2 regions of the Streptomyces sp. NPDC025784 genome follow, and region 1 is predicted to be linked to the other one. Evidence: riboswitches for the same ligand, from Rfam matches in the RefSeq annotation. Region 1 holds a riboswitch; the other holds the start of a gene.
The links. A riboswitch is a leader RNA that binds a small molecule or an ion and turns the genes downstream of it on or off. The one in region 1 is predicted to bind glycine.
Positions count from the first base shown of each region.

Region 1 (7,279 bases):
CCTGGTGGAGCCGCTGAGCCTGGACGAGGCCTTCGTGGACCTGGAGGCGGGGGGCGCGGCCTGGGACGAGGGCTCGGCACGGCTCGCCGGGGTGAAGCTGCGCGCGGACATCCGTGCCGTCACGGGACTCACGGGATCGGTGGGCCTCGCCGCGTCCAAGATGCTCGCGAAGATCGCCTCGGAGCAGGCCAAGCCCGACGGACTGGTCCTGATAGAGCCCGGCACCGAGCGGGCGCTGCTGGGGCCGATGTCGGTGCGGACGCTGCCCGGCGTGGGTCCCGCGACCGGGGACCATCTGCGGCGTGCGGGGATCACCACGGTCGAGGAGATCGCCGAGGCCGGCGAGGACGAGCTCGTACGGCTGCTGGGGAAGGCGCACGGACACGCGCTGTACGCGATGGCGCTGGCGCACGACGAGCGGCCCGTGGTCGCCGAGCGGGAGACGAAGTCCGTCTCGGTCGAGGACACCTATGACGTGGACATCCACGACCGCACGCGGGTCGGTCTGGAGGTGCAGCGGCTCGCCGACCGGTGCGTGCAGCGGTTGCGCGGGGCGGGACTGTCGGGGCGGACCATCGTCCTGAAGGTGCGGAGGTACGACTTCTCGACGCTCACCCGGTCCGAGACGCTGCGGGGGCCCACGGACGATCCGGCGGTCGTGCGGGAGGCCGCCGCGCGGCTCCTGGAGGCCGTGGACACGACCGGTGGGGTGCGGCTGCTGGGGGTCGGAGTCTCAGGGCTCGCGGACTACACGCAGGAGGACCTGTTCGCGCAGGCGCAGGCCCATGCCGCGGCGGAGGAGCCCCCCGGCCAGGAGCACCCCGCCGACGAGGGCTCGCGCGACTCCGGGGCGTCATCGGAGGCGCCCGCCGAGCGCCGGTGGCCCGCCGGGCACGACGTGCGGCATGCCGAGCACGGGCACGGCTGGGTCCAGGGCAGCGGCCTGGGGCGGGTCACGGTGCGGTTCGAGACGCCCTACTCCGCGCCGGGGCGGGTCAAGACGTTCCGGACCGACGACCCCGAGCTGGAGCCGGCCGATCCGCTGCCCCTGGTCGTTCCGGTGGTTTCCCCGGACGCGTTGGAGCATCCGGGTCAGGGCTCGTCCGAGCCCGCGATCTTGCCGAAGTCACGGTCCGGCGGAGGCGGGGAGGGGGCCGCCACGTCGAGTCCGTAGTGGTGGTAGAGCTGGAGCTCCTGCTCGGGCGAGAGGTGCCGGCCCACGCCGAAGTCGGGAGCGTCCTTGATCAGAGCCCGGTCGAAGGGGATGCGCAGGGCCCCTTCCACGAGTTCACTGGGCTCAAGGGGCACGAAAGCGTCCCTGCTGAAGAGGCCTGTGCGTATGGCCGCCCACTCCGGTACGCCGGTCGCGTCGTCGAGGTACACCTCGTCGATCGTGCCGATCTTGGTGCCATTGCGGTCGAACGCCTTGCGGCCGATCAGGTTGCGCGGATCGATGTCGGTCTGCACGGGCCCTCCACTTGGTCGCAACTCATCCGTAAGCACTACAAAAGAGCAGATTCAGGCAGGCGGCCACTCGAAGGATCGTGTCTTGTCCTCGCTGGTAGGCTGACAGCGGCTGCTGACCCCGTGCGGGAGAGTCCTCCAGACTTCATCGGAGGCGCCGAAGGAGCAAATCCTCCCCGGAATCTCTCAGGCTCACGTACCGCACGGACGAGGTCACTCTGGAAAGCAGGGCGGTTGCCAATGGCTTCCGCTCTCACCGACGGTGAAAACCGGCACGTCGGACGGGCCGGTGAAGCTCTCAGGTTGAGATGACAGAGGGGGAGGCCGTCGGGGTACCCGTGCCGGGGTGCCCCTCGAAGGTCGCGTCAGACCAGGAGGCCTCCGCAATGACCGCCCACCGCATTCCGCTCTCCGAGCTCGAGCAGGGAATCCCCTTCGAGCAGCGCCACATCGGGCCCGACCTCGAAGCCAGGGCCAAGATGCTCGCCCACGTCGGATACGGGTCGCTCGACGATCTGACGGCCGCCGCGGTGCCGGACGTGATCAAGAATGCCGAGGCGCTGGAGCTTCCCGGCGCGCGTACCGAGGCGGAGGTCCTCGCCGAGCTGCGTTCCCTCGCGGACCGCAACGAGGTGCTCGGTTCGATGATCGGCCTCGGTTACTACGGCACCTTCACGCCGCCAGTGATCCTGCGCAATGTCATGGAGAACCCGGCCTGGTACACCGCGTACACGCCGTACCAGCCGGAGATCTCGCAGGGCCGCCTGGAGGCACTCCTCAACTTCCAGACCGTGGTCGCCGAGCTGACCGGGCTGCCGACCTCGGGCGCCTCGCTGCTCGACGAGGGCACCGCCGCCGCCGAGGCGATGGCGCTGTCCCGGCGCATGGGCAAGAACAAGAAGGGCCTCTTCCTGGTCGACGCGGACGCCCTGCCGCAGACCGTCGCCGTCATAGAGACCCGCGCGGAGCCGACCGGCGTCGAGGTCGTCGTCGCCGACCTCAGCGAGGGCATCCCGGCCGAGATCGCCGAGCGCGACATCAACGGCGTGCTGCTCCAGTACCCCGGCGCCTCCGGTGCCGTACGCGACATCAAGGCGGTCGTCGACCAGGCCCACGAGCTCGGCGCCGTGGTCACCGTGGCCGCCGACCTCCTCGCCCTGACCCTGCTCACCTCGCCGGGCGACCTCGGCGCCGACATCGCCGTCGGCACGACGCAGCGCTTCGGTGTGCCGATGGGCTTCGGCGGTCCGCACGCCGGCTACATGGCGGTCCAGGAGAAGTTCGCCCGCAGCCTGCCCGGTCGCCTGGTCGGAGTGTCCGTGGACGCCGACGGACACAAGGCGTACCGCCTCGCCCTGCAGACGCGTGAGCAGCACATCCGCCGGGAGAAGGCCACCAGCAACATCTGCACCGCTCAGGTGCTGCTCGCCGTGATGGCCGGCATGTACGCCGTCTACCACGGTCCGGACGGTCTGCGGACCATCGCGCGACGTACCCACCGGTACGCCACCGTGCTCGCCGCGGGTCTGACGGCGGGCGGGGTCGAGGTCGTGCACGGTGCGTACTTCGACACGCTGACCGTGCGGGTCCCGGGCCGGGCCGCGGAGATCGTCGCCGCCGCCCGCGAGCACGGCGTCAACCTCCACCAGGCGGACGCCGACCACGTGTCGATCTCCTGTGACGAGACCACCACGCGCCGCGAGCTCGGCGCCGTGTGGACCGCGTTCGGTGTCGAGGGCGACGTCGAGGCGCTGGACGCCACGGCCGAGGACACCCTGCCGGCCGCGTTGCTGCGCACCGACGACTACCTCACCCACCCGGTGTTCCACCAGCACCGCTCCGAGACCGCGATGCTGCGCTACCTGCGCAAGCTGTCCGACCGCGACTACGCGCTCGACCGCGGCATGATCCCGCTGGGCTCCTGCACGATGAAGCTCAACGCGACCACGGAGATGGAGCCGGTCACCTGGCCCGAGTTCGGCCAGCTGCACCCGTTCGTCCCGGCCGAGCAGGCACAGGGCTACCTCACTCTGATCACGGAGCTCGAGGAGCGGCTCGCCGAGGTCACCGGGTACGACAAGGTCTCGCTCCAGCCCAACGCAGGTTCGCAGGGCGAGCTGGCCGGTCTGCTGGCCGTGCGCGGCTATCACCGGGCCAACGGCGACGAGCAGCGCACCGTCTGCCTCATCCCGTCCTCCGCGCACGGCACCAACGCCGCGAGCGCCGTGATGGCCGGCATGAAGGTCGTGGTCGTCAAGACCGCGGACGACGGCGAGGTCGACGTCGAGGACCTGCGTGCCAAGATCGAGCAGTACCGCGACGAACTCGCCGTACTGATGATCACCTACCCCTCGACGCACGGAGTGTTCGAGGAGCACGTCGCCGACATCTGCGCGCAGGTCCACGAGGCCGGCGGTCAGGTCTACGTCGACGGTGCCAACCTCAACGCGCTGGTGGGTCTGGCCAAGCCGGGGCACTTCGGCGGTGATGTCTCGCACCTCAACCTGCACAAGACGTTCTGCATCCCGCACGGCGGCGGCGGCCCGGGCGTCGGCCCGGTCGGCGTGCGCGCGCACCTGGCGCCGTACCTGCCCAACCACCCCCTGCAGCCCGCGGCCGGTCCGGAGACCGGTGTGGGCCCGATCTCGGCCGCTCCGTGGGGCTCCGCGGGCATCCTGCCGATCTCCTGGGCCTACGTCCGGCTCATGGGCGGTGAGGGTCTCAAGCGCGCCACGCAGGTGGCCGTGCTGTCCGCGAACTACATCGCCAAGCGGCTGGAGCCGCACTACCCGGTGCTCTACACCGGTCCGGGCGGGCTCGTCGCGCACGAGTGCATCATCGACCTGCGCCCGCTGACCAAGGCGACCGGCGTGAGCGTCGACGACATCGCGAAGCGTCTGATCGACTACGGCTTCCACGCGCCGACGATGTCGTTCCCGGTGGCCGGGACGCTGATGATCGAGCCGACCGAGTCCGAGGACCTGGGCGAGCTCGACCGGTTCTGCGACGCGATGATCGCGATTCGCGCGGAGATCGACAAGGTCGGCTCGGGAGAGTGGGCGGTCGACGACAACCCGCTGCGGGGTGCCCCGCACACCGCCGCCGCGCTCGGGGGCGAGTGGAACCACGCGTACTCGCGCGAGGAGGCCGTCTTCCCGGCCGGTGTCTCGGCCGCGGACAAGTACTGGCCGCCGGTGCGCCGCATCGACCAGGCGTACGGCGACCGGAACCTCGTCTGCTCCTGCCCACCGCTCGACGCCTACGAGGACTGATCGACACGGCGGACGCGGGCGGCTACGAGGAGTAGTCACCCACGGACATGCGTCGGGGCCGGTTCGGAGAGTACGTCTCCGGGCCGGCCCCTCGTGTCTCCGGGCCGCGTGCCTGCGACCCGTGGTTGCCTCAGGCGGCCGTCATCACCTGTGCGCTGCCCAGCGGGCGGTGCGGGGCGATGATCTGACCGTCGGGCAGGAGCTCACCGGTGTCCTCGAAGAGCAGAACGCCGTTGCACAGCAGGCTCCATCCCTGCTCCGGGTGGTGCGCCACGAGGCGGGCGGACTCCCGGTCGGCTGACTCGGCTGACGGACACGGTGGCTGGTGCTGGCACATGGATGGGATCTTTCGCTGGGTCGAGATGTGAGTGATGGCTGTGGTGTCTGTCCCGCGGCTCGATGAGTTCATGGCCGCCCCCCGTTGGTGTGTGGTCTGGAAACCAGTGTTGCTCTACGGACGTCAATCCGCAGGGATTTCGCGGCACCGCTTCTTACAGGTTGATGACGCATCACCCGTGCGGACGGTTCATCCCAACTGCACTGTCTCTTCGGGTGGTTCGGGGTGGTCGAATAGGGCTAGTCCGGTCGGGGCGCGGGGCGTGTCCTGCCTCGTACGAGCGCCGTGGAGCACCGACGAGCGTGCTCGCGAGGCGGTTTGGGACGAGCGGTGCGCAGCGGCGTGCCCCGCGGCCGGCGGAGCGGCGGCGGGGCACGGGAGCCGGTGCCTGTCGTGCGAGGTTCACGAGGGTGTCCGCCCGTGCGGGCGGGGCGGTCGCGGTCCTACGCGGGTGTGATGAGCAGCGGTGCGGGAGTGAGCCGGTGGGTGAGCACCGGCAGCAGCTCGGCGACGCTGTGCGGGCGGTGTGCGGCGATGCCGGGCGGCGCGGGGGCCAGCGGGACGAGGAGGTCGGTGGCGGCGGGGAGCCCGGTGGCGGCGTCCGCGGTGCAGTCGCCGTGCAGCCAGAGCGTGAGCATGTACAGCTCGGGCACGGACAGCAGGCGTGCCTGGTACGGCTGCTGCATGGACTCGGCCTGACGCACGGCGCGTTCGGTCGCGGTGATGTACGGGCCCTCGAAGAAGCGGGAGAACGCCCAGCCGTCGGGTGTCAGCATGGTGTCGGCCGCGGCCACTGCGCGATCGCCGCTGCGGATCAGGAAGCGCCAGCCGGCGAGCCGGGTGGCCGGCGCACCCTCGGGAGTGGTCCGGTCCAGGACGTGGACGGGCAGCGGGAGTTCGGGTGTGACGGGTCCCTGGGCCAGACGCAGGGACGGGGTGCGGGCCTCGCGGACTGCGGTGGGGGAACCGAGTGCCGTGAGGACGGTGCGAAGGGCGGGCGCGGGAGCCGGGGGGACATGCAGCGGCATGGTGGGTCGCCTCTCATTCGACAGGCATGGCAGCACGAGGGCGGGGGCGGACGGCGCTGTCAGCTCTCGGGGTCAGAGGGGCGTGGGGTCTGGATCTGCCGACAGGTTCCACGACCGCGAGCGCCAATTCTCTGCCTCGTTTGCGGAGTTTATACGACACGTGTTCAGACGGTGTTTCGTCTAGCCGTCCCGAATATGAAGAACAAGGCGCTATTCGGTCGATGAGACGAGGAGGTTCATCCCGATTCGGCGCGGGGGCGGCGCGATGACCTCGGAAGGCTTCGCCGAAGCGGTCGGCCGATTCTCGTCGGCGTTTTTCACGAGATCATGTCGGGCCGTAACTTGCACATTGCCGCATGCCTCGTGAATGTGCCCGGGGCCCGGACTCCAGCCTAGCGGTCCGTGGGCTCGTCCGGGGCGTTATGAATGGCGATGCCGGGGCATCATCCCACGTGACCCGGGACGCCAGGGGCCGGAGCATCGGCCGCCCATCCGAGGAGGGACACTTCGATGGGGGAGAAGGTCGTGGCAGGGCCGTTCGACCTGTCCGATCGCCAGCGCCATCGCGACAAGCTCCGTCAGTGTCTGACGGTGCTGGAGCGACTGCTGGAGGAGAAGAGGTTCGATCGCCCCAAGAACCTGATGGGCCTGGAGATCGAGTTGAATCTCGCAGGACCGGACGGCATGCCGAGAATGATGAATGCGCAAGTACTCGATCGCATTGCGAGCCGCGATTTCCAAACAGAACTCGCCATGTTCAACCTGGAAGTCAACATAGCCCCACACCGGCTCGGTGACCGGGTATTCGACCGGCTCGCCGAGGAGCTGCGCACCTCACTCGCGTACGCGCACCGAAAAGCGGGAGAGGTCGATGCCGGAATCGTGATGATCGGCATTCTGCCGACGCTCGGCCAGCGCCACCTGGTCCTTGCGAATCTGTCGGACGTCGACCGTTACACGCTGCTCAACGATCAGATCGTGGCCGCCCGGGGAGAGGACTTCGCCCTGGACATCGACGGCATCGAGCGCCTGGTGTGCAGGTCGCGTTCCATCGCGCCCGAAGCCGCCTGCACCTCGGTGCAACTGCATCTCCAGGTCACCCCGGGCCGGTTCGCGGACGTGTGGAACGCCGCGCAGGCGGTGGCCGCCGCGCAGGTCGCCGTGGGGGCCAACTCGCC
Region 1 is NZ_JBVHMN010000010.1:355,566-362,844, reverse strand. Features, by position in the region: gene ACZ4IF_RS24145 (DNA polymerase IV) at 1-1,174, shown strand, start outside; gene ACZ4IF_RS24140 (PRC-barrel domain-containing protein) at 1,093-1,467, opposite strand; glycine riboswitch at 1,581-1,676, shown strand; gene gcvP (aminomethyl-transferring glycine dehydrogenase) at 1,851-4,736, shown strand; gene ACZ4IF_RS24130 (DUF5999 family protein) at 4,867-5,073, opposite strand; gene ACZ4IF_RS24125 (hypothetical protein) at 5,517-6,101, opposite strand; gene ACZ4IF_RS24120 (glutamate-cysteine ligase family protein) at 6,612-7,279, shown strand, end outside.

Region 2 (7,279 bases), on a different contig from region 1:
AACTCGGCCGACGCGGCGGACAGGAAGTCCACCGGGTCGTCCTGCCAGTCGGGCTCGAACAGCCGCACCCGGCCGCCGCTCGCCGGCCCGTCCAGCGGGGTCCGCCCCGCCCGGCACAGCTCGGCCACCGCGATGGGCGGCAGGGGTACGCCGACCACGCCGTCCGGGTTGATTGCGATGCCGACCTGGGGCGGCAGGCCCCGGGCGAACTCGACGGCGGGCGCGATCGTGTACGACAGGTGACCGCCGGTGACCTGGCGGAACTGCTCCTCGGAGCTGAACACGGGGACGTACGCCTGGCCCTCGATCTCCAGCGTCGGCAGGTCGAGGGGGCCGCTGTGCGGACCGCCGCCGTTCGGCAGGGGCACCCAGACGAAGCTGCGGCCGAGGACCTCGATGATGCGGGCACCGGCCGAGGGCACGCCGAGCGAGGCGGACAGCACCTCCTCCAGCTCGTTGCCGGGCCATCCGCCGTGCGGATGGGGGTGCGCCTGTGCCGGGAAGTCCATCTGTCTACCGCCTGCTTCGAACCACTGTTCCGGCTGGAAAGATTAGTGGGCGTCGGTGACGGCCCGGCCGTCGAAGTCGATCCGGCGCAGCACGCCCGCCGCCTCACGGTCGATGAGCACCGCCGAGCCGCAGCCCTCGGGCAGGTCGCCCTTCTCCACGGCACGCAGCAGCCTGGCCACGGCTCCGCGATGCCGTGCGAAGGCGTAGCGCGAGACACCGCGGCCCCGGTCGTGCTGGCCCCGGAGCGCCGTGCCGGGCGGGACGTCGAGCAGCAGCAGGTGCAGCGAGCCGCCCCGGCGCCGGGCCTCGCGGGCCAGCCAGCGGCGCACCCAGGCCTGCGTGCCGCAGTCGTGCACGACGACGCCGGCGCCGGAGCGCAGCGCGCGACGCAGCCCCGCGTAGTGCGCGAGGCGGACGAAGGGGCGGTAGACCGCGTACGGCAGCCATCGGGCCCTCCCGGCGTCCCAGCGGTCACGGGTGTCCTGGGAGTCGATGCGCGGGCCCGTGACGGCCCGGCGCATCAGGGTCGACTTGCCGCTGCCGGGCAGCCCCGTGACCACCACGACGTCGGACGCCCCGAAGAGCAGGCCGTGCGGGCTGTGCCCGGCGCGTGCCCTCAGGTCGCGGACGACGGCCGCCGGGAGCGGGCCGCACGCCTCCCGGGCCGGGGCGCCGGGCTGCTTGGGCAGGGCAATTCCCGAGGTCGTCGCGTACGCCGTGGTCCTGTTCACCGTGATCGTCCTCCCCTTGGGTGTGGAGTCCCATCCCCGTCGAGTGTAAAGAGAAGGTAATGCGTCGTCTCTCTCGTTTCCGTACTCGGACTGCCACAGGCCGGTTACAGATGCGGACTGCCCCGATCGGACGGCGCGTGCAATGATGTGCGCGCCAACTGCATACCGGCCGCTTGAATCCGCGCGGGAGAGTCCTGGGGCACGAGTTCCCGGGCGCCGAAGGAGCAAGTCCCTCCCTTGAATCTCTCAGGCCCCGTTACCGCGCGGGCGAGGCACATCTGAAAAGCGGGCCGCTGACCAGTGGCTCCACCCAAGGTGCAAGTCACGACCACCGTTTCGTGGGGTCGTGGCGAACCTCTCAGGTTCCGATGACAGATGGGGAGGAACGACCTCGCCGTCATGCCTTGGGAGCCCCACCGATGAGCAGCAACGCACCCCGTCACACCGCGCTCGATGCCCTGCATCGCTCGCTCGGCGCGACGATGACCGACTTCGCAGGCTGGGACATGCCCCTGCGGTACGGCTCCGAGCGCGACGAGCACCTCGCCGTCCGCACGAAGGCCGGTCTGTTCGACCTCTCGCACATGGGCGAGATCACCGTCACCGGGCCGCAGGCCGCCGCCCTGCTGAACTACGCCCTGGTCGGCAACATCGCCTCCGTCGGCGTCGGCCGCGCGCGCTACACGATGATCTGCCAGGAGGACGGCGGCATCCTCGACGACCTGATCGTCTACCGGCTCGCCGAGACCGAGTACATGGTCGTCGCCAACGCCTCCAACGCCCAGGTGGTCCTCGACGCGCTCACCGAGCGCGCGGACGGGTTCGACGCCGAGGTCCGCGACGACCGCGACGCGTACGCCCTGATCGCCGTACAGGGCCCCGAGTCCCCCGGCATCCTCAAGTCGCTCACCGACGCCGACCTGGACGGCCTGAAGTACTACGCGGGCCTGCCGGGCACCGTGGCCGGCGTCCAGGCGCTCATCGCCCGCACCGGCTACACCGGTGAGGACGGCTTCGAGCTCTTCGTGGCGCCCGCGGACGCCGAGCGGCTGTGGCAGGCGCTCACCGAGGCGGGCGCCCCCGTCGGCCTCGTCCCCTGCGGCCTGTCCTGCCGCGACACGCTGCGCCTGGAGGCCGGCATGCCGCTGTACGGGCACGAGCTGACCACCTCGCTGACGCCCTTCGACGCCGGGCTCGGGCGGGTCGTGAAGTTCGAGAAGGAGGGCGACTTCGTGGGCCGCAAGGCCCTGGAGGCCGCCGCCGAGCGGGCCGAGAAGAGCCCTCCGCGGGTCCTCGTCGGCCTGATCGCCGAGGGCCGTCGCGTGCCGCGCGCCGGGTACACCGTCGTCGCCGACGGCACGGTGATCGGCGAGGTCACCTCGGGCGCCCCGTCCCCGACGCTGGGCAAGCCGATCGCGATCGCGTACGTCGACGCCGCGCACGCTGCGCCCGGGTCCGCCGGTGTCGGCGTGGACATCCGGGGCAGCCACGAGCCGTACGAGGTCGTGGCCCTGCCGTTCTACAAGCGCCAGAAGTAGGCACCGGGCGCGCGACGGACGCCATGGGCACCGGAAGGAAGCGGACCGAGCGAGCGCCGCGGGGGTACCCGCGCGCGTTGGTGCGTGACCTGTGCCCCGGCGTGCCGTCTCGTATCCCATGACCACCCCTCCCCCGGGTTTCCGGCTTCGTCCGGGCACGGGGTACCCCCGACATCAGCAGTCCCCCGCGTACAGGAGAATTCAGGCCATGAGCAACCCCCAGCAGCTGCGCTACAGCAAGGAGCACGAGTGGCTGTCGGTCGCCGAGGACGGCGTCTCGACGGTCGGCATCACCGAGTTCGCGGCCAACGCGCTCGGCGACGTCGTCTACGCCCAGCTTCCGGAGGTCGGTGACACGGTGACCGCGGGCGAGTCCTGCGGCGAGCTGGAGTCGACCAAGTCGGTCAGCGACCTCTACGCGCCGGTCACCGGCGAGGTCGTCGAGGCCAACCAGGACGTGGTGGACGACCCGTCGCTGGTGAACTCCGCCCCCTTCGAGGGCGGCTGGCTGTTCAAGGTACGCGTCACGGACGAGCCGGAGGACCTCATGTCCGCGGACGAGTACACCGCTTTCACCGCCGGCTGAGGAGTCACCGCATGTCGCTTCTGAACACGCCCCTTCACGAACTGGACCCGGACGTCGCCGCCGCCGTCGACGCCGAGCTGCACCGCCAGCAGTCCACCCTGGAGATGATCGCGTCGGAGAACTTCGCTCCGGTCGCGGTCATGGAGGCCCAGGGTTCGGTCCTCACCAACAAGTACGCCGAGGGCTACCCCGGCCGCCGCTACTACGGCGGCTGCGAGCACGTCGACGTGGTCGAGCAGATCGCCATCGACCGCATCAAGGCGCTCTTCGGTGCCGAGCACGCGAACGTGCAGCCGCACTCGGGCGCCCAGGCCAACGCGGCCGCGATGTTCGCGCTGCTCAAGCCGGGCGACACGATCATGGGTCTGAACCTCGCGCACGGCGGGCACCTGACCCACGGCATGAAGATCAACTTCTCCGGCAAGCTGTACGACGTGGTCGCCTACCACGTGGACGACGAGACCGGTCAGGTCGACATGGCCGAGGTCGAGCGCCTGGCCAAGGAGTCCCGGCCGAAGCTGATCGTGGCGGGCTGGTCGGCCTACCCGCGTCAGCTCGACTTCGCGGAGTTCCGCCGCATCGCCGACGAGGTCGGCGCGTACCTCATGGTCGACATGGCGCACTTCGCCGGACTGGTCGCCGCGGGCCTGCACCCCAACCCGGTGCCGCACGCCCACGTCGTCACCACGACCACCCACAAGACGCTGGGCGGCCCGCGCGGCGGCGTGATCCTCTCGACGGCCGAGCTGGCCAAGAAGATCAACTCCGCGGTCTTCCCCGGTCAGCAGGGCGGCCCGCTGGAGCACGTGATCGCGGCCAAGGCCGTGTCGTTCAAGGTCGCCGCCTCGGACGAGTTCAAGGAGCGCCAGCAGCGCACGCTGGAGGGCGCCCGCATCCTGGCCGAGCGCCTCGTCCAGGACGACGTGAAGGCCGTCGGCGTCGACGTCCTGTCCGGCGGCACGGACGTGCACCTGGTCCTGGTGGACCTGCGCAACTCCGAGCTGGACGGGCAGCAGGCCGAGGACCGCCTCCACGAGGTCGGCATCACGGTCAACCGCAACGCCATCCCCAACGACCCGCGTCCGCCCATGGTCACCTCCGGCCTGCGCATCGGCACGCCCGCCCTCGCCACCCGCGGCTTCCAGGCCGAGGACTTCACCGAGGTCGCGGACATCATCGCCGAGGCGCTCAAGCCGTCGTACGACGCCGCGTCCCTGAAGGCCCGCGTGTCCGCCCTGGCGGACAAGCACCCTCTGTACCCCGGCCTGAAGTAATTTCGTACGCTTTCTGTCGTACGTTTTGGTTCGTACGGTCCCCTTCGTACGGACGTCCGGGGCACCGCGCACACTGGAAACCGAGCGCGGTGCCCCGTTCCATGCAGTTCCCGCAGTCCCTGCACCACCTCCACCGGACAACGGCGTCCGGCGCGACCACCAAGGAGTTCCCGTGGCCATCTCGGTCTTCGACCTGTTCTCGATCGGCATCGGCCCGTCCAGCTCCCACACCGTGGGCCCGATGCGCGCGGCCCGCATGTTCGCCCGCCGCCTGCGCAACGAGGGACTGCTCGACCAGGTGACCTCCATACGCGCCGAGCTCTACGGCTCCCTCGGCGCGACCGGCCACGGCCACGGCACCCCCAAGGCGGTCCTGCTCGGCCTGGAGGGCGCCTCCCCGCGCACCGTGGACGTCGAGGGCGCCGACGAACGCGTCGAGGAGATCAAGTCCTCCGGGCGGATCAACCTGCTCGGCGAGCGGGAGATCGGCTTCGCCTTCGACGACGACCTGGTCCTGCACCGCCGCAAGGCCCTGCCGTACCACGCCAACGGCATGACGGTCTTCGCGTACGACGCCTCCGGCGGCCTCGTGCTGGAGAAGACGTACTACTCCGTGGGCGGCGGCTTCGTCGTCGACGAGGACGCGGTCGGCGAGGACCGCATCAAGCTCGACGACACCGTCCTGAAGTACCCCTTCCGCACCGGCGACGAACTGCTGCGGCTGACCCGCGAGACCGGTCTGTCGATCTCCGCGCTGATGCTGGAGAACGAGCGGGCCTGGCGCACCGAGGAGGAGATCCGCGAGGGGCTCCTCGGCATCTGGCGCGTCATGCAGGCGTGCGTCTCGCGCGGAATGACCCGCGAGGGCATCCTGCCCGGCGGCCTGAAGGTGCGCAGGAGGGCCGCCGTCTCCGCCCGCCAGCTGCGCGCCGAGGGCGACCCGCTGGCCCACGCCATGGAGTGGATCACCCTCTACGCGATGGCCGTGAACGAGGAGAACGCGGCGGGCGGCCGCGTCGTCACCGCCCCCACCAACGGCGCCGCGGGCATCATCCCGGCCGTCCTGCACTACTACATCAACTTCGTGCCGGGCGCGGACGAGGACGGCGTCGTCCGCTTCCTGCTCGCCGCCGGCGCCATCGGCATGCTCTTCAAGGAGAACGCCTCCATCTCCGGCGCAGAGGTCGGCTGCCAGGGCGAGGTCGGCTCCGCCTGCTCGATGGCGGCCGGCGCCCTCGCCGAGGTCCTCGGCGGCAGCCCCGAACAGGTCGAGAACGCCGCCGAGATCGGCATGGAGCACAACCTGGGCCTGACCTGCGACCCGGTGGGCGGACTCGTCCAGATCCCGTGCATCGAGCGCAACGGCATGGCGGCCGTGAAGGCCGTCACCGCCGCGCGGATGGCGATGCGCGGCGACGGCTCCCACAAGGTCTCCCTCGACAAGGTCATCAAGACCATGAAGGACACCGGCGCGGACATGAGCGTCAAGTACAAGGAGACGGCGCGGGGCGGGCTGGCGGTCAACATCATCGAGTGCTGAGGGAGAAGGCCCTGACCAGCGCGTTCGGCGCGAGCCCAGGACGCGCACCGGCGCTGGTACACCGACGGTGGCGGTCGCGTCGGCATCCCTGCGCCGGACCTGAACTCACCTCACCGTGCCGGTCCGAGCGGATCCCGGCCCGTCACCGGGGGACGTCGTGGTCTTCCGGCAGCGGGCCCGGCGCCATCGCCGTCAAGCCGCCAAGGCTCACCCCGCACACGTGGACGCCGTCACACTCTCAGCGCACAGACCTTCACCTGCACGGATACCGCGAGTGAGCCCTGCGCTCATAGTGGATTGACTATTCCACAAATCGCGCTACGCTGCCCCCATGGCACGCACCAGGGAATTCGACATCGATCAGGCGGTAGACCGTGCCATGGATCTGTTCTGGCGCCGGGGCTACGCCGAGACATCCCTGCAGGACCTGCTGAAGGAGCTGTCGATAGGCAGCGGCAGTTTCTACGCGGCCTTCGGCTCGAAGGAGCAGCTCTACTTCCGCTCCCTCGACCGCTACGTCTCCCTCCAGGGCGGCGACCTGGAGAGGGCCCTCGACGAGACGCCCGAGATCCGGCCCGCAGTCCGCAAGGTGCTCACCTCCATGATCGAGGCGGACCTGGCCGACCCCACGCGCGGCTGCCTCGTGGTCAACACCGCCACAGAGTGCGGTGACCAGCCCTCGGCAGCGGACCGCGTCAGCACCGCGATCCGGCAGGTCGAGTCCTTCCTCGCCGGCGCCTTGGAGCGGGCACAAGCGAAGGGCGAGATCTCTCCGGAGAAGAACCCGAGGGAATTGGCCAGGTTCCTGACCACGTTCATCCAGGGGATCCGTGTCGTCGGCGGAGCACGCATGGGGAGGGAGTTCGTGGAGGACGCCCTGTCCACGGCGATGCGCGCACTGGACTGAGCACCGCAGGAAACCCCACCGCCTCCCGCTCGCGATTCACCCTGCCACTCACCCTGCCACAATTATGTATTGGTCAATCCAGAAAGGGACCCGTCATGGAACTGCACCTCAAGGACAAGGTTGCCGTCGTCACCGGAGCCAGCAAGGGCATAGGCCTGGCCGTGGTCGAGAAGCTGGCCCGAGAGGGCGTCAA
Region 2 is NZ_JBVHMN010000011.1:34,942-42,220, reverse strand. Features, by position in the region: gene ACZ4IF_RS24355 (enhanced serine sensitivity protein SseB) at 1-509, opposite strand, end outside; gene ACZ4IF_RS24350 (AAA family ATPase) at 552-1,247, opposite strand; glycine riboswitch at 1,416-1,513, shown strand; glycine riboswitch at 1,514-1,626, shown strand; gene gcvT (glycine cleavage system aminomethyltransferase GcvT) at 1,661-2,779, shown strand; gene gcvH (glycine cleavage system protein GcvH) at 2,988-3,365, shown strand; gene glyA (serine hydroxymethyltransferase) at 3,377-4,639, shown strand; gene ACZ4IF_RS24330 (L-serine ammonia-lyase) at 4,812-6,179, shown strand; gene ACZ4IF_RS24325 (TetR/AcrR family transcriptional regulator) at 6,511-7,086, shown strand; gene ACZ4IF_RS24320 (SDR family NAD(P)-dependent oxidoreductase) at 7,182-7,279, shown strand, end outside.
Region 2: another riboswitch for glycine. It lies ahead of gcvT (glycine cleavage system aminomethyltransferase GcvT); the one in region 1 lies ahead of gcvP (aminomethyl-transferring glycine dehydrogenase).